DNA from 2 places in the Mycobacterium shinjukuense genome. Region 2 is predicted to be linked to the other one. Evidence: riboswitches for the same ligand, from Rfam matches in the RefSeq annotation. Region 2 holds a riboswitch; the other holds the start of a gene.
What was found. Region 2 has a riboswitch for thiamine pyrophosphate ahead of thiC (phosphomethylpyrimidine synthase ThiC). Riboswitches for the same ligand answer to the same signal wherever they lie in the genome.

Region 1 (14,476 bases), 490 kb from region 2:
GCGAAACCCACAGGTGCTCAACATGATTCACGACCGGATCCGGGCCTCGGTGTCGGGCGCTTTGGGACAGCAGCTGGTGGACCTGATGAACTCGGCGATCAACGCGCGCGCATCCGTCGGGGTTATCGGCCTGGTCACCGCGGCCTGGGCGGGTCTGGGCTGGATGTCGCACCTGCGCGTCGCGCTGAGCGCGATGTGGGGCCAGGCGGTCGATCCGGCCGGCTACCTGCGGACCAAGGCGTCGGATCTGGCGGCCTTGGTGGGCACGTTCGCGGTGCTCACGCTCACCATCGCGCTGACCGCGCTCGGTCATGCCAGACCGATGGCCGCGGTGCTGAGATGGCTTGAAATACCACGACTCTCGGTGTTCGACGAGATCTTTCGAGGTGTCTCGCTGCTGATCTCGCTGCTGGTGTCGTGGCTGCTGTTCACCTGGATGATCGCCCGGCTGCCGCGGGCGCCGGTGCATCTGGTCACCTCGATGCGGGCCGGGTTGATGGCAGCCGTCGGATTCGAGTTGTTCAAGCAGGTGGCGTCGATCTACCTGCAACTGGTGCTGCGCAGCCCGGCGGGCGCCGCGTTCGGGCCGGTGCTGGGATTGATGGTGTTCGGCAACGTCACCGGCTATCTGGTCTTGTTCGCCACCGCCTGGGCGGCCACCGCATCGCAGCAAGATCCGCGGTTGGCCCGCGGACGCCGACTGCGGGGCTAGCCGCCCGCCCGCACCCGCCAGTCACCGTTGGCCATCACCGCGCTCACCCGCAGATCCTGGTCGAGCACAACAAGATTGGCGTCGTAGCCGGACCGAAGCGCACCGACCCCGTCGAGCCCAAGCGCGCGCGCCGGCGTCGCCGAGGTCATCTGGACGGCCGCGAGCAGCGCGTCATCGGTCCGCGAGCCCCCAGCGCCGGCCACGGCGCGAAACAGCCGGTCCATGGTGGCGGTGCCACCGGCGATGGTCGACGTGCCGGCCACCCGCGCCACCCCGCCCCGGACCTCGATCTCCACCGGTCCGAGGCGGTAGCCGCCGTCGCCGTGGCCGGCCGCGGCGATCGCGTCGGTGACCAGCGCCACCCGGTGCGGCCCAGCGGCGCCAATCACCGCCCGCACCACGTCGGGGTGGACGTGCACACCGTCGGCGATGATTTCCACGGTCACCCGCGGGTCGGCCAGCAACGCCAGCACGGGTCCGGGTTCGCGATGGTGCAGCGGCGCCATCGCGTTGCACAGGTGGGTGCCCACCGAGGCGCCCAGCGCGAGCGCCCGGGTGGTCTGCTGGTAGGTGGCGTCGGTATGTCCCACGGCGACAACCACTCCCGCGTCCCGCAGCCGCCGGATCGCTTTGGTGCTGCCGGGCAGCTCGGGGGCGAGCGTGACCATCCGGATGGTGCCGTCGGCGGCGGCGAGCAGCGCGTCGATCTCCGCGGGGTCCGGGGCCCGGGTCCATTCGGGATCGTGTGCCCCGCACCGCGCCCGGCTCAGCCACGGTCCCTCCAGATGGATGCCCGCGACGGTGCCCAACCGGGTGGCCTCGGTCAGGGCGCGCACCGCGCAAAGCAGCGGCTCGGGCGCGGCGGTGACCAGGCTGGCCAGCATGGTGGTGGTGCCGTGCCGCTGGTGAAACCGCGCCGCCGCGGCGACGCGGGCCGCGTCGGCGTCGCAGAAGGACGCGCCGGCGCCACCATGCACGTGCATGTCGACAAAGCCGGGCACCACGATCGAATCGGGGAAGTCGGCGTCGGCCACCGCCGGCGGTGCGCCGGCCCCGCAGGCCAGAATCCGTCGGCCGGCCGTCCGCACCCAGCCGGGCCGGCAAAGCCGTCCGTCAATGGCGACCGCACCGGCGGACAGCAGGGTCACGGTGTCTCCACGACCGCGGACCGCTCATCCGGCCAGCGTCCGCCGTTCTCCCAGAACAGGCGGATCTCCTCGAGCTTGCGGCCCTTGGTCTCCGGCGCATACCGGTACACCACGGCGAAAGCAACCACGGCCAGCACCCCGAACACCGCGAAAACGCCTGCGCCGCCCAGCAAATGCAACATGCTCAGCGAGAAGGCGGCGACCAACGCGTTGGCCGTCAGGGTCGAGGTGAGCATCACGCTCGAACCCATCGACCGCAGCCGCGACGGGAAGCTCTCGCCGGCGTACACCCAGACCAAAGCGCCGAACCCGAAGCTGAACCCGATGATGAACAGCAGCACACCGCCGAATCCGGAGACCAGCGCGGCGCGGCTGTCGGACTCGATGGCGAATACCGCGACCAGTACCGCATCGGCGGCGATCATCATCGCGATGCCCGACAGCAGGATCGGGCGCCGGCCCAGCCGGTCGACCAGCAGCAGCGAGACACACACCGCCGCCAAGCCGGCGACCTGCACCAGTGCCGGCAGCGCCAGCAGCGCGAAATAGCCCTCGAAGCCCATGGCCGCAAAGATCCGTGGGATGTAATAGATGATCGCGTTGATCCCGGTGATCTGGACGAGGAAGCCCAGCGCGACGACGAACAGGGTGGCCCGCAGATACGGCCGGCGCAGCATCTCCCCGACACCGCCGCTGCCTTCGCCCAGCGCGCCGGCGATGTCGGCCAGCTCGGTGTCCACGGTGGCCTCCGGCTGGACCCGCAGCAGCGCGCGGCGCGCGTCGTCGGCCCGGCCCTTGAACAGGTACCAGCGGGCGGTATCGGGCATGCGCAGCACCAACGGCAGCAGCAGTGTGGCGGGCACGGCGGCCAGTCCCAGCATCGCGCGCCAGCCCTGCGACCCGGCCAGCAGATAGCCGACCAGGTAGCCGACGATGATGCCGCTGATCGTCGCCACCTGGTAGGCGGTCAGCAACGACCCGCGCACCGCGGCCGGCGCCGACTCGGCCACATACACCGGGACCACCACCACCGACACCCCGATCGTCACCCCCATCAACAGCCGCGCCACCACCAACATCGGCACCGCCACGGCCGCCGCCGCCAGCACCGCGAACGCCACGTAGCAGGCCAGGATGAGCACCATCGACCTTTTCCGCCCGATCGCGTTGGCCAGGACCCCGCCGGTGAGCGCCCCGGCGATCTGGCCGATCACCGCCGTCGTGGTCAGCAGTTCCTGCTGCCGGGTGGTGAGTCCGAATTCCTCGCTGAGGAACAGCAGCGCGCCCGCGATGGTGGACAGGTCATAGCCGTAGAGGACGCCGACGCTGGCCGCGGTGAGCCCGACCAGAAGTCCCCGCGGCGACGATCCGGTCAGTTGACCTGTGTCCGCGATCGCAGCAATTCGAGGACGCGGTCGGGATCCTCGGGGGTGATGCACGGCCGCACCCGGGCGCCGACGTCGAGAATCAGCAGCGTGTTCTTGCTGCCTCGGCGCACGTCGAGCGGGAACCAGTAGCGCGGGTCGGACGCCCCCCAGAACCGGCCCTTGCCGGAAAGCCAGCTCATCGGCTCGGTCTTGACGCCACGGATGTCGGTGTAGGCGATCCGCTTGTGCCCGCCCAGCGGAAAGTAGTAGCGCCGGATGGTGATTCCGTGCTCATCCAGTGTTAGGCCGGCGTCTTCATACAGCGCAGTCATTTCGCCGAGTCTAGTGTTGCGGCCGGCCGTTCATCGAGCGTGCCACCATGATCAATCCGAACACGATGATGGTGCCGATCACGGCCACCCCCACCCGCACCGGCAGCGCGTCGGCGGACGACATCAGCCCGGCCGCCCGGGCGTCGTCGGCCTGCCGGGGAGCGTCCCGCCCGGCGGACATCAGCGAGGGGTCGGGTTCGACCAGAGCGCCGACCTGGGTGCCCTGGGGCGTGCTGAACCCGTAGTCCAGCAGATGCGCGGCCTGTTCCCATGGGGCGATGGGCTGGCGGGTGCCGTGCAGCAGCACGGCCATCAGCCGCCGGCCGTTGCGGTTGGCCGCCCCCACGAAGGTCTGGCCGGCATCGTCGGTGTAGCCGGTCTTGCCGCCGAGCGCGCCCGGGTACCGGTAGAGCAGCTGGTTGTCGTTCTCCAGCTGGTAACCGGGATGGTCGCCGTGGCCGGGAAAGTCGAAGGTGCGGGTCGCGACGATGTCGGCGAAGGTGGGGTTCTGCCAGGCGTATCGGTAGAACAGGGCGATGTCGTAGGCCGAGGTGCTCATGCCGGGCCCGTCCAGCCCCGACGGTGTCGCCACCCGGGTATCCCGCCCGCCCAGCTTGGCGGCCAGCAGGTTGATCTTCTCCAGCGCGGCCTGCATGCCGCCCAGCTGGACGGCCAGCGCGTGGGCGGCATCGTTGCCGGAATGCATCATCAGGCCGTGCAGCAGCTGGTTGACGGTGTAGCTGCCGTCGGCGTCCACGCCGACCTTGGTGCCCTCGACGGCCGCGTCGTCCCCGGTTCCGGCGACCGACTTGTTGAGATTGAGCGTGTTGATGGCGGCCATCGCGACCAGCACCTTGATGACGCTGGCCGGGCGGTGCCGGCCGTGCGGATCGCGGGCGGCGATGACGGCGCCGCTGTCCAGGTCGGCCACCAGCCAGGCCTCGGCGGAGACGTCGCCCGGCACCGGTGGGGTGTTGGGTGCCGTGATGATGCCGCAACCGCCCAGCGCGGTGCCGCCGACCGGGGTGGCGGGGACCGCCAGCGGCAGCGGGGGTTCCCCGGCGGTGGGCACCTCCGAGGAGTCCACCGCGGGCGGCGTGGACACCTTGTACGGGCAGTTTCCGGGGGCGGCATTGGCCTCCGCGTTGGGCTCGGCGTCGGCGGGCGGCACAGCGACCATGAGAGCCGCTGCGGCCAGGCATGATGCGGCGCGGAGGGCGGACCGTAAGAGGGGCATCGTGTGTGCAGACTAGGTGATCGGCCGGGCGATTGCAGGTCGGCGCGCTGTTACTGGTGTGACGGAAGTTATGAATTTGTCGAGGTGGGCCCCGGTGGGCTCCCGGCTGGCCTGGCTGCCGACTTCCGAGCACGCTGCGCAGGGTGGACTCGATGGTGTCGATGCTGTCGACGTATCTCTCGCCGCGGACATCGCCGAGCTGCCGGCCGGTGACGGCGGGGTTGGTAGTGCGGGCTGCCGATCGTCAGGGCTGGCGGGTGTCGGAGTGCTGCGCTATACTCGAACACATGTTCGATAGTTCGGACGGCTCCGCTGCCGCGCTGGTGGAGCGGATGTGCGCGGCGTGGCGGGCGGAGAACCGGGCGGCCGGGCAGCGGCTGATCGCGATCGGGCAGCTGGATGTGCTGCGGCTGCGCCAGCGCGGGGAACGCGAGACCTGGGTGACCGACACCTGGGACGCGGTGACCGCGGAGGTGGCCGCGGCGTTGCGGATCAGTCACGGGTTGGCGGCCAGCCATCTGCACTATGCGCGCGCGCTGCGGATGCGGCTGCCCCGGGTGGGCGCGGCGCTGCTGGCCGGCGACATCAGCTTTTCGATGTTTCAGACGATCGTGTATCGCACCGAGTTGATCACCGACGAGGACATCCTGGCCGGCGTCGACGCCGAACTGGCGGTCAAGGTGCGCCGGTGGCCGTCGCTGACCCGCGCCCGGCTGGCCGCCTACGTCGACCGGGTGGTGGAGCGGGCCGATCGCGATGCGGTGCGCCGGCGCCGGGAGCGGCGCGCGGATCGGGAATTGTCGATCTGGGACACCGGCGACGGTTTAGCGGAGGTGTTCGGCAGGCTGGTCAGCACCGACGCGCAGGTGGTGGATGCCCGGTTGGCGGCGTTGGCGGCCACGGTGTGTGCCGAGGACCCGCGCACCGCCAACCAGCGCCGCGCCGACGCGCTGGGGGCATTGGCCGCCGGGGCCGACCGGTTGGGTTGCCGATGCGGGCGCCCGGACTGCCCCGCCACGGCGGCGGCGCCGTGGCCGGTGGTGATCCACGTGGTCGCGGAGCGGGCCAGCCTCGACGGCACCGCCGCGAACCCGGGTGCGCTGCTGGGCGGCAATGCGCTCATCCCCGCCGAGCTGATCGCCGAGCTGGCCGCCACGGCGCGGCTGCAGCCGCTGACGCATCCGGGCGAGGCACCGGCCGAGCCTGGCTACACCCCCTCGAAAGCGTTGGCCGACTTCGTCCGCTGCCGGGATCTGAGCTGCCGGTTCCCCGGGTGCGATCGCCCGGCGCTGCACTGCGACCTCGATCACACCATTCCTTACGGCGACGGCGGGGCCACCCACGCCTGCAACCTGAAATGCCTGTGCCGTCTTCATCATTTGCTCAAGACGTTCTGGGGCTGGGGTGACCAGCAGCTGCCCGACGGCACGGTGATCTGGACCTCGCCGTCCGGACACACCTATGTGACCACCCCGGGCAGCGCGCTGCTGTTTCCCAGCTTGTGCGTGCCCACCGGACACCTGCCCGCGCCGAGCCCGGCACCGACCGACCGGTGCACCGACCGGGCCACCGCGATGCCCACGCGTCGCCGTAGTCGCGCCGACAACCGCGCCGCCTACATCGCCGCCCAACGCCGACTCAACCGCCAAGCCCTTGCGGCGCGCGCAGCGGGCAAACCCGCACCACAACCGCCGCCACCCGGGCCCGCACCCCCCGAGGAGCCACCACCGTTTTAGGCAACCCGGTCCTGGCTGTGACCGTTGTGCACCCAGACCACCAAAAAACCGGTGACTAGCAGCCATCCCACGGCAACGGCCGGGATCGCCCAGGCGCGGTTTTTGGTGCACGCCGCGATGGCGTTGGTGGTCGATCTGGGGCGGATGGTGAGCCCGCAGGATTCGGCGTACGCCCAGGCGTGTGTGCGAAAGCTGATGCGGGTCACGCTGTTTGGCTGCGAATCAGCTGCAACGCCGCCGCGACCGCCAGGCCGGCGACGTCGAGGGTCTTCGAGTCCAAGTCGTGTCGGGCGCCGGTGATTTCGACGATCTGGGTGGGCGCGGGAATCAGCGCCGCGGCGGCGCGTAGCTCGGCGATTGTGCCGAAGGGATCGGAGGTGGCGTGGGTGAACACCGTGGGCACCGTGATGTCGGGTAGGTGCTCGGTGCGGGGCCGCTGCGGCTTACCGGGCGGATGGACCGGATAGCAGAACAGGGTCAGCACGTTCACCGCGGCCTGGCCGGCGCCCACCACCATGGAGGTTTGGCGGCCGCCGTAGGAGTGGCCGCCGGCGATCAGCGGGCCGTCGGCAAGGCCGCGGCACAGTCGGATCGCCTCGACGATGCCGGCACGGTCGGTATCCCCCGAGCCGGACGGTGGTCCGGTGGGCCGGCGCCGGCGGTAGGGCAGGTTGTATCGCACGGCCAGCCAGCCGTGCCGCGCCCACTCGTGGCAAACCTGGTGCAACAGGGGGGATTCCCGGCTGCCACCGGCGCCGTGGGTGAGCACCACCACCCCTTGGGGAGCCCCGGCTGGCCGGTGGGCGATGCCCGCGATCTCATCGAGGTTCATCACAGCCGGAACAACGGGGAGACGGGGCCGTGGCCGTGGCCCAACGGATAGCCGGCGCGCAGGCATTGGGTCACCCACCGTTTCCCGAAGCCGACCGCGTCGGGCACGCTGAACCCGTGCGCCAGCGCGCAGGCCACCGCCGAGGCCAGCGTGTCCCCGCCGCCGTGGTCGTTGCCGGTGGGCAGCCGCGGCGCGTCGAACTCGTAGCAGTCGGCACCGTCATAGAGCAGGTCGCGGCTGGTGTCCGAGGAGCGCAGGTGTCCACCCTTGACCAGCACCCACCGCGGGCCCAGCGCGTGCAGGGCGGTGGCCGCCGCGCGCTGCGAGTCGGCGTTCACCACGTCGATGCCGACCAGTTGGGCCACCTCGTCGAGGTTGGGTGTGACCAGGGTGGCCAACGGAAACAGGTGGGTGCGCAGGGTTTCCAGGGCGGCGGCCGGCAGCAGCGCATCTCCGTGCATGGATGCGCACACCGGGTCGACGACCAGCGGCACGCTCAGGTCGAGTCGGCGCCAGGTGGCGGCCACGGTGGCGACGATGCTGGCCGAGGCGAGCATCCCGGTCTTGGCGGCCTGGATGCCGATGTCGGTGACCACCGCCTCGATCTGGCCGGCCACCACATCGTCGGGCATCGCCTGAATACCCTTGACGCCCACCGTGTTCTGCACGGTCACCGCGGTGACCGCCACGCAGGCATGCACCCCCAGCAGCGCCATGGTGCGCAGGTCGGCCTGGATGCCGGCGCCACCCCCGGAGTCCGATCCGGCGATGGTCAGCACCCGCAACGGGGTGGTACCCGGCGGCGGTAGCGGCAGCAACGTCACGGGGTGATCGGCAGATACACCCGGCTGCCGTGCTCGGCGAACTCGCGGGACTTTTCGGCCATGGCCGCTTCGATCGCTTCCTGGCTGTCGAGTCCATGCGCGGCGGCGTAGTCGCGGACATCCTGGGTGATGCGCATGGAGCAGAACTTGGGCCCGCACATCGAGCAGAAGTGCGCGGTCTTGGCCGGCTCGGCGGGCAGGGTTTCGTCGTGGAATTCCCGCGCGGTGTCGGGGTCCAACGCCAGCGCGAACTGGTCGTTCCAGCGGAACTCGAACCGCGCCGTGGACAGCGCGTCGTCGCGCTGCTGCGCGCGGGGATGACCCTTGGCCAAATCCGCGGAGTGCGCGGCGATCTTGTAGGCGATCACCCCGTCCTTGACGTCCTTGCGGTCGGGCAGCCCGAGGTGCTCCTTGGGGGTGACATAGCACAGCATCGCGGTGCCGGCCGCGGCGATGATGGCCGCCCCGATCGCCGAGGTGATGTGGTCATAGGCCGGGGCGATGTCGGTGGCCAGCGGGCCCAGCGTGTAAAACGGGGCCTCTTGGCACAGCTGCTCTTCCAGGCGCACGTTTTCGACGATCTTGTGCATCGGGATGTGCCCGGGGCCCTCGATCATCACCTGGGCGCCGCGGGCTTTGGCGATCCTGGTCAGCTCGCCCAGGGTGCGCAGCTCGGCGAACTGCGCGGCGTCGTTGGCATCGGCGATCGACCCCGGCCGCAGCCCATCACCGAGGGAGAAGGTGACGTCGTAGCGGGCGAAGATGTCGGCCAGCTCCTCAAAGTGGGTGTACAGAAACGACTCCCGATGATGGGCCAAACACCACGCGGCCATGATCGACCCCCCGCGGGACACGATGCCGGTGACCCGTTTGGCGGTCAGCGGCACATACCGCAGCAGCACCCCGGCGTGCACCGTCATGTAGTCCACGCCCTGCTCGCACTGCTCGATCACGGTGTCGCGGTAAATCTCCCAGGACAGCTTGGCCGGATCCCCCTTGACCTTCTCCAGCGCCTGATAGATCGGCACCGTGCCCACCGGCACCGGCGAGTTGCGCAGGATCCATTCCCGGGTCTGGTGGATGTCGCGGCCGGTGGACAGGTCCATCACGGTGTCGGCCCCCCAGCGGGTGGCCCACACCATCTTGTCGACCTCCTCGGCGATCGAGGACGTCACCGCCGAGTTGCCGATGTTGGCGTTGACCTTGACCGCAAACGCCTTGCCGATGATCATCGGCTCGCTCTCGGGATGGTGGTGGTTGGCCGGGATCACCGCGCGCCCGCGGGCCACCTCGTCGCGCACCAGCTCGGCGGGCAGGCCCTCGCGGGCGGCGATGAACGCCATCTCGGCGGTGATCTCCCCGGCGCGGGCCCGCTGCAGCTGGGTGCCCCGATCGCGGACCACCCCGGGCCGGGGTGGCAGCCCGGCGGTCAGGTCGATCACCGCGCCCGCCTCGGTGTAGGGCCCGGAGGTGTCATACAGGTCGAAGTGATCCCCGGTGGACAGCCGCACCCGCCGAAACGGCACCCGCAGGCCGGGGAATCCGTCGAGCTCGCGGTAGATCTTGGCGCTGCCGGCGATCGGGCCGGTGGTCACCGACGGTTGAACGGTCACGGTCATGGTCATCTCCCTACGCCGGCATTACCCGGTCAGGTTCAGACGGTCGACGGCCCCAGCCGTCCTCTCAGCACGCTCGGCGCGCGCTCCCGCGTGAATTGGTTGGACGGTATTCGATTGCCCGGCTCCTGCTCGAATCGCGCCGCGATTCGCATCGTCGCCGGGCACCACCCACGCTAGCGCAGCGCGGGCGCGGCGCGCACGGCCGGGCAAGCGGTGTCAGCCCGGCGTTCCGGGCGCGCCGGGGGCACCGGACAGCAGCCCGCGGCCGCCGCCGCTGCCGCCGCCCCCACCGGTGCCCACGGGGGTGCCGGCCCCGCCCTTGCCGCCGTCGCCGCCGTTGCCCCCGTTGCCGATCAACCCGACGGCGTTGCCGCCATGACCGCCGGCACCGCCCTTACCGCCGCCGGCGGTTCCGGTGCCGGGTCCGCCGGCGTTGGCGGCGCCGCCGGCTCCACCGTTTCCGAACAGCGCCCCACCCTGACCGCCGTTGCCGCCGTTGCCGCCGTTGCCACCGGCTCCGCCGGACCCGCCCTTGGCACCGGTCCCGCCAGCCCCGCCAGCCCCGCCGCTGCCGATCAGCCTGGCGGCGCCGCCGTCACCGCCGGCGCCACCGGATCCACCAGACCCAGCCGGAGCGACGGGGGTTCCGCCGTTTCCGCCGTTTCCGCCGGCCCCGCCGTTGCCGATGAGCCCACCAATGCCGCCGCGTCCGCCGCCGCCGCCGTTCCCACCGGGCCCACCAAGAGCAAGACCGCCAATACCACCGGCGCCGCCAGCGCCGCCGTCGCCGTACAACAGCCCGGCGTCACCGCCGGCACCACCGATCCCGCCCAGTCCGCCTTTGAAACCGACTGCAGCCGCGCCGCCGGCCCCGCCGGCCCCACCGGTGCCGAACAGCCAGGCTTTGCCACCGCCACCGCCGGCCCCGCCATCCCCACCGGGGAAGGCGCCGGCGTTGCCGCCGGCCCCGCCGTGCCCGCCGGCTCCGCCGTTGCCGTACAGCAGCCCACCGGTCGCACCGGTCCCGCCGGTCCCGCCGGCCCCACCGGAATCCCCGGGCACACCCGTTCCGCCGGCCCCGCCGGCTCCGCCGGCCCCGATCAGTCTGGCCTCACCTCCGGCCCCACCGGCGCCACCGGCACCACCAGCCACGCCGGTCCCGCCGCCGCTGTCCCCGCCGGTCCCGCCGGCCCCGCCGTCCCCGCCGTTGCCGAACAACCAACCGCCGGCCCCGCCGGCCCCACCGTGACCGCCGGCCCCGCCGGACTGGCCGAGCGCGCCGGTGCCGCCTTTCCGCCGGCCGCCGGCGCCGCCGGTGCCCCAGAGCCCCGCGCCGCCGCCGGCCCCGCCCAGCCCGCCGACCCCACCCGCGCCAGCAGGACCGCCGAAGGCGACGCCGGCCCCGCCGGTCCCGCCGGGCCCGCCGTTGCCAAACAGCCACCCCCCGGCCCCGCCAGCACCCCCGGGCGCCCCCGCCCCGCCGGCCCCGCCGGCCCCGCCATGGCCGATCAGCCCGGCCGCACCCCCGTTACCACCGGCCTGCCCGGCCGCACCGGCCGCGCCGTTGCCGCCGTTGCCGTACAAGAGGCCGCCCGCCCCACCGTTGCCGCCGGGGGTGGTCGCATCGGCGCCGTCACCGATCAGCGGACGCCCCAACAGCGCCAGGGTGGGCGCGTTGATCAGCGCCAGCAGGTCCTGCTCCAGGCTTTGGGCCGCCGAGGCGTTGACCGCCTCGGCGGCCGAATACGAGTCCGCCGCCGCGGTCAACGCTCGTCCGAACTGCGCATGAAAAGCCGACATCTGGGCGCTGAGCGCCTGATAGGCCTGTCCGTGCGCGCCGAACAGCGCCGCGATCGCCGCCGACACCTCATCGGCGCCCGCGGCCAGCACCCCGGTGGTCTCGGCCGCCGCGGCCGCGTTGGCCGCACTGAGCGCCGACCCGATCCGCGCCACATCCGAGGCCGTCGCCGCCACCCACTGCGGCGCGACAGTCACAAATGACATCACACACCTCCGACCAACCAACCCGGCGGTGGACTCCGGCGATCGCCGGCCTGCACGCTCAACGACGACGCACGCCAACCCATACCCGAAACCCGCTGTACCAGTGACATTTTGGTGATATCGCGACCGCGTCGACGACACAATCGCCAAACCGGCAGCAAAATCATGCAAAGTGCACCTATATCCCCCGACGAAACGTGCTATCTGCCCACGTCGGGGGTGCGGCCAGACCGCCCTACCCCCACCTGCCCCACCACCGGCAGGTTCACGGCGAAGGTTTCGCTGCGGTCCGAGCGGGGTGCAGCCGAGCAGTTGGCTGACCACCGGGGCGCTGATCAAGACCCCCACCAGACCAAGGGAATCCAGCGCAGCCGTGCCTGCGGTTGCCCCTACATGCTGACCTCGCCGAGCACGCCGCGCAGGATGGACTCGATGGTGTCGAACTCGTCTTGACCGCTGATCAGCGGTGGAGCCAGCTGGATGACGGAATCGCCGCGGTCGTCGGTGCGGCAGTACAGCCCGGCGTCCAACAGCGCCGCGGACAGCCGGCCCAGCCGTGCCTGGCGCTCGGAGCCGGTGAAGCTGTGCGTAGTCGCCCGGTCCTTGACCGGCTCGATGCCGAAGGAGTGGCCCTCGCCGCGGACATCGCCGACGATGGGCAGGTCGTGCAACTTCTCCAGGTGGCCAGCAGCGCGGCGGAGTTGCACTGGACGCTAGCGCAGGACGTGGGTGGTGTGCACGGCGCGGGCTGTTATCAGCCGGGCGTTCCGGGCGTGCCCGGGATGCCGAACAGCTGCCCCCCGCTGCCGCCGCTGCCGCCTGGCCCGCCGGCACCAGTGGGGGTCCCAGACGCGCCGGCGCCGCCATCCCCGCCATCTCCGCCGTCGCCGACCAGCCCAATGGCGTTACCGCCATGACCGCCGGCACCGCCCTTGCCGCCGGCTCCTAGTGTGCCTACTCCGCCGCCGCCGCCCTTGCCGCCGGTCCCGCCATGACCGAACAGCACCCCGCCGTGACCGCCATTGCCGCCGTCCCCGCCGTCGCCGCCGACGCCACTGTCCTCGCCCTTGCCGCCGACCCCGCCGGGCCCGCCGGCCCCGCCGCTGCCAATCAGCCCGATGGCATTGCCGCCACGGCCGCCGGCCCCGCCGTCGCCGCTAGCGGCGCCCAAAATGACAGATAAACCACCATTGCCGCCGGCGCCGCCAGCGCCGCCGTCACCGTACACCAGCCCGGCCTCACCGCCGTCCCCGCCGATTCCGCCGTTTCCGCCAACACCACCGTCCCCACCTACGCCGCCGGCGCCGCCGGCGCCGCCGTGGCCGATCAGCCAGGCTTTGCCGCCGCGACCGCCGGCGCCACCGTCCCCAGCGGACGCGGCGGGCCCGCCCGTTCCGCCGGTTCCGCCGTCCCCGCCGTTGCCATACAGCAGCCCGCCGCTGCCACCATGACCGCCGGCCCCGGCGTCTCCGCCGGCACCTCCTCCGGCCCCGCCGGCCCCGCCGGCCCCGCCGGTCCCGATCAGCCTGGCGTCACCCCCGGCCCCGCCGGACCCGCCGGCCCCGCCGGCCCCGCCGCCCCCGCCGATCCCGCCGCCGGCGCCGGCCCCGCCAGGCCCGCCGTTGCCGAACAACCAGCCGCCTGCCCCGCCGGCCCCGCCATGGCCGCCGAGACCACCCGTACCGCCGATACCGCCCTCCCCGCCGACACCGCCGGCACCGCCGGCGCCGCCGGTGCCCCACAGCCCGGCGCCGCCGCCGGCCCCGCCCAACCCACCGGGACCACCCGCGACACCAATGCCGCCGCTGGCCACGCCAGCGCCGCCGGGCCCGCCGGGTCCGCCGTTGCCGAACAACCAGCCCCCGGCCCCGCCGGCGCCACCGGGCGCCCCCGCCCCGCCGGCCCCGCCGGCCCCGCCATGGCCGATCAGCCCGGCCGCACCCCCGTTACCACCGGCCTGCCCCGGGTCACCGAGTGCGCCGTTGCCGCCGTTGCCGTACAAGAGGCCGCCCTCCCCACCGTTGCCGCCGGGGGTGGTCGCATCGGCGCCATCACCGATCAGCGGACGCCCCAACAGCGTCTGGGTGGGCGCATTGATCAGCGCCAGCAGGTCCTGCTCCAGGCTTTGGGCCGCCGAGGCGTTGACCGCCTCGGCGGCGGCATACGAGTCCGCCGCCGCGGTCAACGCAGACACAAACTGCGCATGAAAAGCCGACACCTGGCCGCTCACCGCCTGATAGGCCCGCCCGTGCGCGCCGAACAGCGCCGCGATCGCCGCCGACACCTCATCGGCGCCGGCGGCCAGCAGCCCGGTGGTCGGAGCCGCCGCGGCCGCATTGGCCGCGCTGACCGCCGACCCGATCCGGGTCACATCCGAGGCCGTCGCCGCCACCCACTGCGGTGCCACCATCACAAACGACATCGCACACCTCCGACCAACTCAACCCGGCGTTGGACTCGGCGATCGCGGCCTGCACACCCGACGGCGACGCACGCCGACGCATACCCGGAACCCGTTGTGCCAGTCACATTATGGTGACAGCGCGACCGGGGCAAGGCCTACGTGGTGGTGTAAGACCCTTCCGTGGCAGTTAACCGGTTGGGGTCGGCGTGGTGACGGTCTGCCGGTTGTGGGGGCTGGGTCTGTGCTGGTCAGCGTCGCGGT
Region 2 (14,476 bases):
TTCCCGCCCTGCCGCTGTTTGAACTCGGCTATGAGGTCGCCCACGTGGGCTTCGATCAGTGGAACGGGGTGGCGATCGCATCTCGCATCGGCCTGGACGACGTACAAGCCGGGTTTGACGGTCAGCCCCGCTGGAGCAGCAGGCCGGAGGTGGCCGCCACGACCGAAGCGCGCGCCCTGGGTGCCACCTGCGGCGGTGTGCGGGTGTGGAGCCTGTATGTGCCCAACGGCCGCGCCCTCGACGACCCCCACTACGCCTACAAACTGGATTGGCTTGCCGCGCTGCGTGATACGGCCGAAGGCTGGCTGCGTGACGATCCCACCGCCGCGATCGCGCTAGCCGGGGACTGGAACATTGCCCCGACCGATGAAGACGTGTGGAGCACGGAGTTCTACCGGGGTTGCACGCACGTCTCCGAACCGGAGCGCAACGCGTTCAACGCCCTCGTCGACGCCCAATTCACCGACGTGGTAAGGCCTTTCACTCCCGGGCCCGGGGTGTACACCTACTGGGACTACACCCAGCTGCGGTTTCCGAAGAAGCAGGGCATGCGCATCGATTTCATCCTCGCGTCGCCGGCCTTGGCCGCCCGGGTGATCGACGCGCAGATCGTCCGCGAGGAGCGCAAAGGCAAGGCACCCAGTGATCACGCGCCGGTGCTGGTCGATCTGCAGCCGATATGCGCGTAGGGTAGGGCTGCGGCAGCACTCGTTAGGTTCGCGTGTGCAACGTGGCGGCGCGGGCATTTTTGAAGCTAGCCAGAATCCCCATGACGCCATGCAGTGCGCGGTTAACGGGTGTAGAACAATAGTTAAACCGTTTTGATTAACAAGTAGTCTGGGCCAGGGAGTCATCATGAGTGTCGTCGGCGGAGCGGTCCGCACCGTGGGTCGAACAGTGAATCGTGCTGCGGCGGCGACCACAGCGACCGCCGGCGCTGTTGGTGGCGCGGCGGTGAACGGTGTTGTCGGGGGTGTGAAGGGAGCCGCGGAGGGCATTCAGCGTGGCATCGGCTCGGGCAGCAAGTCGACGGCGGCTGCCGTGCTGGCGTTGGGCGCGCTGGGCGTCACCGGGTTGGTCGAGTGGCCGATCCTGCTGGCCGTCGGCGGCGGAGCGTTGGTGTTGCACCGGCTGACCCGCAAACCCGAGGAGTCCGAGCCGGCGCCGACGGCGAAGCTCACGCCGTTACCCACCAAGGAAGAGCCGGCGCCGGCGAAGGCCGCGCCGCAGAAAGCCCCGACCAAGTCCGCGGCCAAGAAGACCGCTGGCCGACGGGCCGGCACCACCGCGTTGCGCAGCACCAACTGACCGGGACCGCTGTCGGCCGTTGAATATCGCCACATCCATACGACGGTCGTTGCCGTCGCGTGCGATCGTTGCGGGCCTGCAGGCCACCACCGCGCTCACCAACGCATCGATCACCACCGCCGCGGCCGTCGCCGGGGCCCTGGCCAAGGCGGTATCCGGTGAGCTGTCCCGCGAGACACTCGGCCGGCACTGTTGGCGTGGCGAGACCCGCGCCTGGATCGAGGTGCGCGGCCTTGACGGCCACCCAGAACTCGGGCGCACCGTGCTCGAGGAGGTCCGCTCCCACCCCGGCGTCACGTCGGCCAGCCTGAACCATCCGTTGTCGCGCGTCGTCGTCGAATCTGACCGGCCGGACACCTCGCTGCGTGATCTGTGCCGCACCGTCGAGAACGCCGAAAAGGCCGAAAAGCGCCGCCGCCCAGACCAACAGACCGACGCGGCCAGCCTGCCCGGCGATGGTGTGGTGCTGGCGACACGAGCGCTCACCGTGGCCGCCAACGCGGCCGGGCTGGGCATAGCGCTGGCCGGTCGAGCGCTGCGCTTGCCCCGATTGCCGATCACTGTGGTGGCCGGCATTTCGCTGGTGGACTATCAGCCCAGGCTGCGTCGGCTACTTGAGGACCGGATCGGCATATCCGCCACGGACACGGTGTTGACGCTGGCGGTGGCGGCCGCTAACACCCTCGCGCTGTCGCCGGCGTCGTTGTCGGTGGGTCTGACGATGCAGTCGCTGAAGGCGGCCGAATGCCGCGCCCAGGCGCGAGCCTGGCAGCACCATGAACCGGAGTTGGCGCGGCATGCCGACCAACCGGCCACACATGCGCAGCGGCCGCCGCCGGCCGCCGGGTCCGTCGAGCGCAACGCCGCTCGTCTCGCCCTCATCCAGGCGCTCAGCGCCGGGCTGATCGGTGCCGGCACCCGCAACCTGAACATGGCCGCCACCGCGGCGCTGGTGACCGCCCCCAAGGCCAGCCGGACCACACCCGAGGCCTTCGCCGCCACGCTGGGCCGAGGATTGGCCGAGCGGCACGCGGTGCTGCCGCTGCGGCCGGAGAGCCTGCGCCGGCTGCACCGCGTCGACGCGATCGTCATCGACCCGCGGGTGTTGTGCACCGACCGGTTGCGGGTGGCAGGCATCCGCGGGGCCGCCGACGCCGAGCTGTCCGACGCCTGGCAGCGCGCCCAGCTCGCGCTGGAGAGCACCGGCGTGCGCCCGGGCTGGCGCCCGGTGCCCGGCAGCTGGCGCGGTCGGCCGGAGTCCCGGGTCGAGGCGCTGTTTCTTCCCACGCACGACCCGCTGGCCTCGGCGGTGGTGGCCGAGGCACACCGCAGCGGGGCGGAACTGGTCACGGTCGCCGACGACTCGCTGGACGAGCTGCGACCCGCGTTCGACGACATCCGGCCGCTGAAGACCGCGACGCACGGGGCGCTGGACAGGGCCCTGGCCCGCGCGGTGGCCGGCCTGCAGCGGGCGGGCCGCACCGTGGCCGTACTGTCATCGTCTGGCGCGCAAGCGATGTGGTCCGCCGACCTGGCGCTGGGTGTGATCCCGCGGCACGGCCCCCCACCCTGGCAAGCCGACCTGTTGTTGCCCGATCTCAAGGCGGCCTGGCGGATACTGCACGCGCTGCCGGCCGCCAAGACCGCGACCCAGCGGGGCGTCGGAATATCGGCTGGCGCAACGGCTATGGGCTCGCTGTTGATGATTCCCGGTGTCCGCGGCCGCGGGCCGGGCCCGGTTACCGCCGGCGCGGCGGCCGGGCTGCTCTCGGGATACCTGCTGGCACGCGGGGTGATCGGGGCCGAGACGCCGCGCCCGGCCGCCAGCCACGAATGGCATGCCATGTCCGTCGAGCAAGTCCGCAAGGCATTGCCGCCGCCCGACTCCGAGACGCCCGCGCAGCCCGAGGAGGCGGCACCGGGCCCACGGGTGCCGGCCGGCGGCCCGGTGCACGCGGTTTGGCAGCTCGCCAAGGCCGTCCGAGCCGAATTGTCCGACCCGCTGACCCCGGTGATGGCGCTGGGCTCGGCCGCCAGTGCGGTGCTCGGCTCCCCCGTCGATGCGGTGCTGGTCGGGACGGTGCTGACCAGCAACTCGATCCTGGCCGCCGCCCAGCGGCTGCGCGCCGAGAAACGGTTGCACTACCTACTGGCGCAGCAGATTCCGCCGGCCCGCAAGGTGGTCAGCGGTCCCGGCGGTGAGCGGGCCTACGCCCGTGTCGACGCCGCGCACCTGCGGCCCGGTGATGTCATCGAGGTGCGCACCCATGAGGTGGTGCCCGCCGACGCCCGAGTCATCGAGGAGGTCGACGTCGAGGTCGACGAGTCGACCCTCACCGGCGAGTCGCTGTCGGTGGAGAAACAGGTCGAGGCCACCCCGGGCGCGCCGCTGGCCGAGCGTCGCTGCATGGTGTTCGCCGGGACCACCGTGGTGGCCGGCACGGTGGTCGCCCTGGTGACCGCGGTCGGCGCCGACACCCAGCAGCGGCGTGCCGCCGATCTGATCTCCGCCGAGCTGTCCTCGGACATCGGCCTACAACATCAGCTCGGCCAGCTCACCGGGCAGGCGCTGCCCGTCAGCGTGACCGGCGGCGCGCTCGTCGGCGCGCTCGGGCTGGTCCGCCGCATCGGGATGCGCCACGCGGTGTCCAGCGCCATCGCCATCGCGGTGGCCGCGGTTCCCGAAGGCATGCCGCTGGTGGCCACGCTGGCCCAGGCGGCGTCGGCCCGGCGTTTGACGAAATTCGGTGCGCTGGTTCGCATTCCGCGTTCGGTGGAGGCGCTCGGCCGTATCGAGGTGGTGTGCTTCGACAAGACCGGAACGCTCTCGGAGAACCGGCTGCGGGTGGCGCGGGTGCACCCGGCGGCGGGCTATTCCGACGTCGAGGTGCTGCGCTGCGCCGCGCACGCCGCACCGGTGACCAATGGCGGCCCCCAGGTGCACGCCACCGATGTCGCCATTGTCGAGGCCGCCGCGGCCGCGGGCGCCGTCGCCACCGGCAACGATTCCAGCCCCAGTGCGCACCTGCCGTTCCGCTCCGGCAGGTCGTTTTCGGCGTCGGTGACCGGTACCGAGCTGACCGTCAAGGGCGCACCGGAGGTGGTGCTGGCCGCGTGCGGGGACGTCACGGCGATGGACGGTGCCGTTGCCGCGCTGGCCGCCGGCGGGTTACGGGTGATCGCCGTGGCCCGGCGCCGGCTGAGCCCGCTGCAGGCCGAGGCGATCCGGGACAACCCCGATGACATCGCCGACTTCTGCACCGCCGGGCTGACCCTGGCCGGGTTCCTGGGGCTGTCGGACACCCCGCGCCCGGAATCGGCGGGCCTGCTGGCGAATCTGCGGCAGCAACGGGTGGGCATCAAGCTGATCACCGGTGATCATCCGGTCACCGCCAAGGCCATCGCCGAGGAGCTGGGCCTGCCGGTGACCGCCGATCAGGTGATCAGCGGCGCCGAATGGGACTCGTTGTCGCGCAAGGACCAAGAGCGCGTCGTGACCGAGCGGGTGATCTTTGCCCGGATGACACCGGAAAATAAGGTCCAGGTCGTTCAGACGCTGGAGAATGCCGGTGTGCGGACCGTGATGGTCGGCGACGGAGCCAATGACGCCGCCGCTATCCGAGCCGCCACGGTCGGTGTCGGCGTGGTGGCCCGCGGCAGCGACCCGGCGCACTTGGTGGCCGACGTCGTGCTGGTCGACGGCCGCATCGATGCGCTGTTGGAGGCCATCGAAGAGGGACGCCAGCTCTGGCGGCGGGTGCAGGCCGCGGTGTCGGTGCTGCTGGGCGGCAATGCCGGTGAGGTGATCTTTGCGATCATCGGCAGCGCGATCACCGGCACCTCGCCGCTGAACACCCGCCAGCTGCTGCTGGTGAACACGCTGACCGACGCGCTGCCGGCCGCGGCCCTTGCGGTCAGCAAGCCGCGCGGCACCGTAGACCCCACCCTGCGCGGCGCGGATCAGCCCGCGCTGTGGCATGCGGTGGCCATCCGCGGCGTCACCACGGCGGCGGCGGCGACGGCGGCGTGGGCGATGGCCGGGGTCACCGGCTGGCCGCAACACGCGTCCACCGTGGCTCTGGTCGCGCTGGTGGCCGCCGAATTGGGCCAGACCCTGCTGGAGTCCCAGGCGCCGATGGTGGTGCTGACCGCGCTGGGTTCCCTGGGCTTGGTGGGGGTCTTGATCAGCATTCCGGTGGTCAGCCAGCTGCTCGGCTGCACCCCGCTCGGACCGCTGGGCTGGGCCCAGGGTCTAGGGTCCGCGACTGCCGCGACCATCGCGGTGGCCATTGCGACGCGTGTGCTGAGGGATCGGGACACGTCCGGCGCCGAGCCGCCGAAGACGGAGGTTTCCCCGCCGGGCGGCGGTGCGCCGCGGGTTCCGTCCCGTGGACCTCGACCACCCCGACGCGCCACAGCAACGCGTAAAGCTCCCGCAATGGCACGGTCAGCAACCAAGCAATCGACGAAACTAGGGGATCGGCCTGGGCGTCGGTCCTCGTCATACGTGCGACGGTGACCGCACCAGGCTGCCCAGCGGCAAACCCTTCGTTACTGAAAGGCAAATGATGGCGGAAAAGAAGGCGCGACGGGCAACGTCCCAGCGCGAAGCCGTGCAGAAAATCCGGGAGGGCGAGACCTTCGCCGTGAACCTACCGGTGGTAGGTCAGGTGGGGGTGCCGCGACCGGAGCAGCTGGCCTACTACGGCGGTCTGGCCGTCCTGGCCGCCTTCGAACTCATCGACTGGCCGGTCGCCCTGGTGATCGCCGCCGGGCACATCCTGGCGACCAACCAACACAACCGGTTTTTGGAGGAGCTCGGCGAGGCGATGGAAGAGGCTTAAGGTCGCATGTCGAGCCTGCGGTGCGGCTCGGTCACTCGATCGGATTGCGGCACTTGGCTGTGGCGGGCCCCCACCGCCCGACCGTCCAGGCGGCCCGCCGTTGCTGACGGCAGTCGGTGCCGCGTTCACGTCGGCGCTTGCGACGAAGACCACCGCCGCGAATCGACGATGATTACCCCGCGGCGTTGATCACGGCCAGCTTCAGCGCGGCATACCGTTGCCGTTGAGTGTGTTTTAGTGACACGCTCATGCGGCGTTCCCTTGCGGGGTTGGGGTTTTGGCCTCGCGGCGTCCGGCCCCGCATGGGCGGGGTCTTACGGATGCTCCGCCGGCACCGGATGTTCCGGTGTCCGCGCCATGGCCTGTACCAACCGATTCGGTTGGCCCGGGTACCGATGGGGCCGTGGTCCCGACTGGACCACAACTGGCGTAATCCGGCCAGTCACGGAGATTCAGCGCGGCGTTGCGATCGCGGTCGACGACATCGCCGGTGTGCGGACACACCAGCAACTTGTCGATGCGCCATTTGCCGATCAGCCGGCACGGGGCGCCGTCCGGCGCGGTGCAGCCGTGATGGATCTGGCTGGACGCAAACCAGCGATCCGCCACCGTGAGCACCGCGCCGCAACGGGCGGTCTTGTAGGCCAACATCGGCCGGATCGCACCCATCGCCGCATCGCAGACGGCACGCCGATAGGCGCGCCGGCCCATACTGCGTTTCATCGCGGCCACGTCGAGGTCTTCGACCACGAGGTGGCCATAGCGGCCCGCCAGCTCGGTGGTGAGCTGATGGGCGGCTTCGCCGCAGATTCACACACCGGCGATCCAGCCGGGTCAGCTTGGCTTTCGCTGCCCGATGGCCACGCGATCCGCGGATGCGGCGGAAAGCTGGCGCCCGGCCCGCCGCCGCGCAGCAAGCGTGGCTTTCAGTGGGGCCGGATTCGGATATCGGTAATGGTCTGCTCCCCGGTGCGGGTGTCGACGGTGGCCACCGTGGCCAACGTGCGCACCCCCAGATCGACACCGGCGCGCACCGTGGGCCGGGCCACCGTGCGCTCGGTGGCCGGGGCGCAGCGCGTAGCCGATAGAGACGAACAACCGGCCCCAGCGCGCCGAGAGCGTCATGTTCAGAATGCGGGCACGCCCGCTGGCCAGGTGGCGCTGCACACGGCGGGTGTTCTCCTGGATCGCAGCCCGCCGATTACCGGCACGGTGATGGTGCGCCGATCGTCCTCAACGCGCATGGTTCCGGTGGTGAAGCGCACCCGGCCGGGGTCGCGGCGCGCGGATTTGAAGCGCAGAAACCCCACACGGCGACCTCGCCGTGTGCCGTTGCGGCTGGCCGACCAATTGTTCAGCGCCCGCGCCAGATCAGCCAGCCCCGACAAGTAGGCCTCCTTGGAATTGGCGGCCCACCACGGCGCGACCCCATCCTTGGCGCGGTTCCACGCCCACCGCAGTGCACCCAGATCCCAGCACAGCGACTGATGGCCCGGGTCAACAGCTTTAGCGCCCAGGTCGGCTTTCACTTTGGCCAGGCCCCAGTTAAACGCTTTACGTCGCGCGCCGAAATGCGAGCGCACCAACCCCGCTCGATCCGGCTCGGCGGGCCACTCGACCTCGAACTTCGCCGCCGTCACCATCCACCCGGTGGACAACGGCGCGCCGGGTGAACCCGTCGCGGCGTAGCCCTCGGCGTCACCATCGAACAGCTCGAACAGCACCGACACCGACTCCACTGCGCTGCGGTGCGCCTCAAAATCGGCACCCACATCGACATACCGCGACAACCTCGGCGCGCCATCGGGTTTCGGCTTACCCGCCAGATGCGCGCCGCCAGTGGCCGCGGCCACCTTTGCGGCCTGCGCCTGGGTGCGCATCCCGACGATCATGCGACCTCACCCGGGTTCCGTTTGGCCGCGGCAAGCGCGCGCATCGCGCGATTACGGGCTCCGCGGCGCCCATAAAGCCGCGCACACATCGACGTGAGCACCTCGATCATGTCGCGCACCAGATCATCGGTGGTCTCGCCAGGATCGGCCACCACGATTCGGCGGCCCTGAGCCGCAAGCACCGCTTCGAGGTGCTCCACCCCGAAACGGGCCAACCGGTCACGATGCTCCACAACGATCACCTTCGCATCCGGGTCCGACAACATCCGGCGCAACTTCGGGCGTTTGCCATTCAGACCCGACCCGACCTCGGTAACGACTCCCCCGCAAGCGGGTGGTACCCCCAGCCCCACCGTCAGATCCTGCTCGGTGGCCCACGCCCTCAACCGGGCCACCTGGCGATCCAAATCGGCGCGCTGATCATGGCTGGACACCCGGGCATAGATCACCACACCACCCGCCGCGGCATCGCCCGCCGGCGTCGTGCGCACCAGAATCAACCGACCCACCCGCTCGGCGGGCACCGGCAACGCCCCCTCCCGAAACCACCGATAGGCGGTATGCCGATTCACCCCCACCGACGCCGCCCAATCCGCCAAATTCACAGCACCCATTAGAACACACTAACGCACACTCAAATACACTCGACACCCAACAGTTCGCCAACCCCCGGGGCAACGTTCCGCGTCGAACGCCCGTGCCACGGTAAACCAGGCACCCCCTTTTGGTGCCGTTTTGGGATTGTGCCGGTGACGCGATTACTAGACTTACCGGCGAGTGCTGGGGGTTCTGGTGGAGGTATGCGATGTCATTTGTGAGCGTCGTGCCGGAGTTGGTGGTAGCGACGGCTGCGGATCTGGCAAGCATTGGGTCGGCGCTCGATGCGGCCAACGCGGCGGCGGCGGCCGAGACCACCGGGGTGCTGGCCGCGGGCGCCGATGAGGTGTCGGCGGCGATCGCGGCGCTGTTCGGCGCGCACGGACAGGCCTATCAGGCGCTCAGCGCCCAGATGTCGGCTTTTCATGCGCAGTTCGGACGAGCGTTGACCGCGGCGGCGCGCTCGTATGCGGCCGCCGAGGCGGTCAACGCCTCGGCGGCCCAAAGCCTGGAGCAGGACCTTCTGGCGCTGATCAACGCGCCCACCCAGGCGCTGCTAGGACGTCCGCTGATCGGTGACGGCGCCAACGGCGGGCCGGGACAAGACGGCGGGCCCGGGGGGTTGCTATACGGCAACGGCGGCAACGGCGGCACCAGCACCACCGCCGGGGTGGCCGGCGGCAACGGTGGCGCGGCCGGGCTGATCGGCAACGGCGGGGCCGGTGGTGCCGGCGGGGCCGGGGCGCCTGGGGGTGCGGGCGGGGCCGGGGGGTGGCTGTTCGGTCATGGCGGGCCGGGGGGTGCCGGCGGGACCGGCTTCCTAGCCGCGGGCGGGGCCGGCGGGGCCGGAGGCAGCGGCGGGCTGCTGTACGGCAACGGCGGAGCCGGCGGGAACGGCGGGGAGGGCGACGGCGGTGGGGGCGGTGGGGCCGGCGGTCGCGGCGGCAAGGCCTGGCTGATCGGTGCCGGCGGGGCCGGCGGGACCGGCCGTGCTCAAGGGACGGCGGAACCGGCGGTGCCGGCGGTGACGCCGGGCTGTTGTACGGAGACGGCGGCGCTGGCGGGAACGGCGGGAACGGCGGTTTCGGCGGCTTTGCGGCGGCTGGTGGGAACGGCGGCGGCGGCGGACGCGGCGGCATCGGTGGGCTCATCGGCGGCGGCGGCGCGGGTGGGGCCGGCGGAAACGGCGCTAGCACCAATCAATTTGCTACTGGTGGATTCGGTGGCGCCGGCGGTGACGGCGGAGCAGCCAGGCTGATCGGCAGCGGCGGGGCCGGCGGCGCCGGCGGCACCGGCAGCCAAGGCGGCGCCGCCGGCGGTGACGGCGGTGACGGCGGGAACGGCGGCAACGGCGGGGCCGGTGGGGCGCTGTTCGGTAACGGTGGGGTCGGCGGGACCGGCGGGGACGGCGGCGAGGGTGATATAGATCCCGGCGGTAAGGGCGGCAGCGGCGGTCATGGCGGCAACGCCGTCGGGTTGATCGGCAACGGGGGCAACGGCGGCGACGGCGGCAAGGGCGGGGCCGGCACCCCCGTGGGCACTGGTGGGGGCGGCGGCAGCGGCGGCGGCCGCGGGCTGCTGTCCGGTGCCCCCGGCGCACCCGGAACGCCGGGCTGACACCGCTTGCCCGGCCGTACGCGCCGCGCCCGCGCGTTGCGCTAGCGTGGGTGGTGCCCGGCGACGATGCGAATCGCGGCGCGATTCGAGCAGGAGCCGGGCAATCGAATACCGTCCAACCAATCCACGCGGGAGCGCGCGCCGAGCGTGCTGAGAGGACGGCTGGGGCCGTCGACCGTCTGAACCTGACCGGGTAATGCCGGCGTAGGGAGATGACCATGACCGTGACCGTTCAACCGTCGGTGACCACCGGCCCGATCGCCGGCAGCGCCAAGATCTACCGCGACCTCGACGGATTCCCCGGCCTGCGGGTGCCGTTTCGGCGGGTGCAGCTGTCCACCGGGGATCACTTCGACCTGTATGACACCTCCGGGCCCTACACCGAGGCGGACGCGGTGATCGACCTGACCGCCGGGCTGCCACCCCGGCCCGGGGTGGTCCGCGATCGGGGCACCCAGCTGCAGCGGGCCCGCGCCGGGGAGATCACCGCCGAGATGGCGTTCGTCGCCGCCCGCGAGGGCCTGCCCGCCGAGCTGGTGCGCGACGAGGTGGCCCGCGGGCGCGCGGTGATCCCGGCCAACCACCACCATCCCGAGAGCGAGCCGATGATCATCGGCAAGGCGTTTGCGGTCAAGGTCAACGCCAACATCGGCAATTCGGCGGTGACGTCCTCGATCGCCGAGGAGGTCGACAAGATGGTGTGGGCCACCCGCTGGGGGGCCGACACCGTGATGGACCTGTCCACCGGCAAGGATATCCACGAAACCCGGGAATGGATCCTGCGTAATTCGCCGGTGCCGGTGGGCACGGTGCCGATTTATCAGGCGCTGGAGAAGGTCAAGGGGGATCCGGCCAAGCTGTCCTGGGAGATCTACCGCGACACCGTGATCGAGCAGTGCGAGCAGGGTGTGGACTACATGACGGTGCACGCCGGGGTGCTGCTGCGGTATGTGCCGCTGACCGCCAAACGGGTCACCGGCATCGTGTCCCGCGGGGGGTCGATCATGGCCGCCTGGTGTTTGGCCCATCATCGGGAGTCGTTTCTGTACACCCACTTTGAGGAGCTGGCCGACATCTTCGCCCGCTACGACGTCACCTTCTCCCTCGGTGATGGGCTGCGGCCGGGGTCGATCGCCGATGCCAACGACGCCGCGCAGTTCGCCGAGCTGCGCACCCTGGGCGAGCTCACCAGGATCGCCAAAGCCCGCGGCGCCCAGGTGATGATCGAGGGCCCCGGGCACATCCCGATGCACAAGATCGTCGAAAACGTGCGCCTGGAAGAGCAGCTGTGCCAAGAGGCCCCGTTTTACACGCTGGGTCCGCTGGCCACCGACATCGCCCCGGCCTATGACCACATCACCTCGGCGATCGGGGCGGCCATCATCGCCGCGGCCGGCACCGCGATGCTGTGCTATGTCACCCCCAAGGAGCACCTCGGGCTGCCCGACCGCAAGGACGTCAAGGACGGGGTGATCGCCTACAAGATCGCCGCGCACTCCGCGGATTTGGCCAAGGGTCATCCCCGCGCGCAGCAGCGCGACGACGCGCTGTCCACGGCGCGGTTCGAGTTCCGCTGGAACGACCAGTTCGCGCTGGCGCTGGACCCCGACACCGCGCGGGAATTCCACGACGAAACCCTGCCCGCCGAGCCGGCCAAGACCGCGCACTTCTGCTCGATGTGCGGGCCCAAGTTCTGCTCCATGCGCATCACCCAGGATGTCCGCGACTACGCCGCCGCGCATGGACTCGACAGCCAGGAAGCGATCGAAGCGGCCATGGCCGAAAAGTCCCGCGAGTTCGCCGAGCACGGCAGCCGGGTGTATCTGCCGATCACCCCGTGACGTTGCTGCCGCTACCGCCGCCGGGTACCACCCCGTTGCGGGTGCTGACCATCGCCGGATCGGACTCCGGGGGTGGCGCCGGCATCCAGGCCGACCTGCGCACCATGGCGCTGCTGGGGGTGCATGCCTGCGTGGCGGTCACCGCGGTGACCGTGCAGAACACGGTGGGCGTCAAGGGTATTCACGAAGTTCCTGACGATGTGGTGGCCGGCCAGATCGAGGCGGTGGTCACCGACATCGGCATCCAGGCCGCCAAGACCGGGATGCTCGCCTCGGCCAGCATCGTCGCCACCGTGGCCGCCACCTGGCGCCGACTCGACCTGAGCGTGCCGCTGGTCGTCGACCCGGTGTGCGTGTCCATGCACGGAGATGCGCTGCTGCCGGCCGCCGCCCTAGAAACCCTGTGCACCCACCTGTTTCCGTTGGCCACCCTGGTCACACCCAACCTCGACGAGGTGGCCCAACTGGTCGGCATCGACGTGGTCGACGCCGACTCGCAGCGCGCGGCGGCCACCGCCCTGCACGCGCTGGGCCCGCGGTGGGTGCTGGTCAAGGGTGGACACCTGCGCTCCTCGGACACCAGCCGCGACCTGCTCTATGACGGTGCCGACTGCTACGAGTTCGCCGCGCCGCGGCTGCCCACCGGCAACGACCACGGCGGCGGGGACACGCTGGCCTCGGCGGTGGCCTGCGCGCTCGCGCACGGGTTCAGCGTGCCCGACGCGGTCGGCTTCGGGAAACGGTGGGTGACCCAGTGCCTGCGCGCCGGCTATCCGTTGGGCCACGGCCACGGCCCCGTCTCCCCCCTGTTCCGGCTGTGATGAACCTCGATGAGATCGCGGGCATCGCCCACCGGCCAGCCGGGGCTCCCCAAGGGGTGGTGGTGCTCACCCACGGCGCCGGCGGCAGCCGGGAATCCCCCCTGTTGCACCAGGTTTGCCACGAGTGGGCGCGGCACGGCTGGCTGGCCGTGCGATACAACCTGCCCTACCGACGGCGCCGGCCCACCGGACCACCGTCCGGCTCGGGGGATACCGACCGTGCCGGCATCGTCGAGGCGATCCGACTGTGCCGCGGCCTTGCCGACGGCCCGCTGATCGCCGGCGGCCACTCCTACGGCGGCCGCCAAACCTCCATGGTGGTGGCCGTCAAACACGCACCCGTCGACGCATTGACGTTGTTCTCCTACCCGCTGCACCCACCCGGCAAGCCGCAGCGGCCCCGCACCGAGCACCTACCCGACATCACCGTGCCCACGGTGTTCACCCACGCCACCTCCGATCCCTTCGGCACAATCGCCGAGCTACACGCCGCCGCGGCGCTGATTCCCGCGCCCACCCAGATCGTCGAGATCACCGGCGCCCGACACGACTTGGGCTCGAAGACCCTTGACGTCGCCGGCCTGGCGGTCGCGGCGGCGTTGCAGCTGATTCGCAGCCAAACAGCGTGACCTGCATCAGCTTTCGCACACACGCCTGGGCGTACGCCGAATCCTGCGGGCTCACCATCCGCCCCAGATCGACCACCAACGCCATCGCGGCAGGCACCAAAAACCGCGCCTGCGCCGGCGTCAGCGACGGCCGCGCGGCAGTCAGCAGCCGCACCCACGAATCGACCGTCGACAGCTGCACGTTGTGCAGCACCATCCGGTCGGCGGGTGTCAGGTTGACCCGTTCGGTGTAGTAGACGGCTAACAGTTCGGGGTTGGCGAAAGACGTTGCCACGTAGGCATCGATCAGCAACGTCAACGCCTGACCGGGTTCGGTCAACGCACCCAGCACCGGTGACAGCTGGCCGGAAATCCGGTCGGCGGCGCGCCGCAGGCCGGTCGCCAGGATTTCACACTTGCCGGAAAAGTAGCGATAGATCCCGGACACCGGTATTCCGGCAGCCGAGGCGATCTGCGCCATGCTGGTCGCCGAATAGCCGCGGTCGTTGAACAAGGCCATCGCCGCGTGCAGCAACGCCTCGTAGACGCCGGCATCCTCGGCGAAGATCCGCCACGACCCGGGACGGGCAACAACGTCCCCGGGCATCGGCAGCTCGGCGGCAAGGATCGCCCAGGCGGCCGCGCTCAGCAGAGCGCGGATCTCGTCGGCCGGTAAGCGCTCCGTGTGATCGACCACGCTGCCGATCACGCTGAGCACCCCCGCCGACAGCAGCCACCGCTGCCTGGGCGCCAACGACGGCCGAATCACCATGAGCGGCTTTTGAATTCGCCGGTTCACCAGTTTCAGCTGACCGGATAGCGTGGCCTGATCCTCGGCGCGCAGATACCGGGCCTGCCAGCGATACAAGCCGCCGCAAGCGCGGTTGTCCAGGGTGACGTCGACGAGGGCGCCGACCAACCGGTCCAGCAGGGTGGCCGGGTCGGCGG

Region 1: it holds a riboswitch for thiamine pyrophosphate, as region 2 does, so the genes downstream of both, thiC (phosphomethylpyrimidine synthase ThiC) here and thiC (phosphomethylpyrimidine synthase ThiC) in region 2, are expected to answer to the same signal.

What each region holds. Positions count from the first base shown of each region.
Region 1 covers NZ_AP022575.1:2,798,246-2,812,721, reverse strand. Annotated here, with positions in the region: gene yhjD (inner membrane protein YhjD) at 1-712, shown strand, start outside; gene nagA (N-acetylglucosamine-6-phosphate deacetylase) at 709-1,860, opposite strand; gene G6N20_RS12760 (sugar porter family MFS transporter) at 1,857-3,263, opposite strand; gene G6N20_RS21300 (PH domain-containing protein) at 3,233-3,559, opposite strand; gene G6N20_RS12750 (D-alanyl-D-alanine carboxypeptidase family protein) at 3,570-4,796, opposite strand; gene G6N20_RS12745 (HNH endonuclease signature motif containing protein) at 5,084-6,532, shown strand; gene G6N20_RS12740 (hypothetical protein) at 6,529-6,738, opposite strand; gene G6N20_RS12735 (alpha/beta hydrolase family protein) at 6,735-7,364, opposite strand; gene thiD (bifunctional hydroxymethylpyrimidine kinase/phosphomethylpyrimidine kinase) at 7,364-8,188, opposite strand; gene thiC (phosphomethylpyrimidine synthase ThiC) at 8,185-9,807, opposite strand; TPP riboswitch at 9,798-9,907, opposite strand; gene G6N20_RS12720 (PE family protein) at 10,024-11,811, opposite strand; partial or broken gene G6N20_RS12715 (aspartate aminotransferase family protein) at 12,201-12,491, opposite strand; gene G6N20_RS12710 (PE family protein) at 12,566-14,233, opposite strand.
Region 2 covers NZ_AP022575.1:3,283,826-3,298,301, forward strand. Annotated here, with positions in the region: gene G6N20_RS14915 (exodeoxyribonuclease III) at 1-689, shown strand, start outside; gene G6N20_RS14920 (hypothetical protein) at 856-1,308, shown strand; partial or broken gene G6N20_RS22270 (cation-translocating P-type ATPase) at 3,323-5,542, shown strand; gene G6N20_RS22275 (Rv1535 domain-containing protein) at 5,508-5,813, opposite strand; gene G6N20_RS14930 (hypothetical protein) at 5,877-6,152, shown strand; partial or broken gene tnpB (IS607 family element RNA-guided endonuclease TnpB) at 6,399-8,044, opposite strand; gene G6N20_RS14940 (IS607 family transposase) at 8,041-8,649, opposite strand; partial or broken gene G6N20_RS14945 (PE family protein) at 8,850-10,189, shown strand; TPP riboswitch at 10,377-10,486, shown strand; gene thiC (phosphomethylpyrimidine synthase ThiC) at 10,477-12,099, shown strand; gene thiD (bifunctional hydroxymethylpyrimidine kinase/phosphomethylpyrimidine kinase) at 12,096-12,920, shown strand; gene G6N20_RS14960 (alpha/beta hydrolase family protein) at 12,920-13,549, shown strand; gene G6N20_RS14965 (TetR/AcrR family transcriptional regulator) at 13,452-14,476, opposite strand, start outside.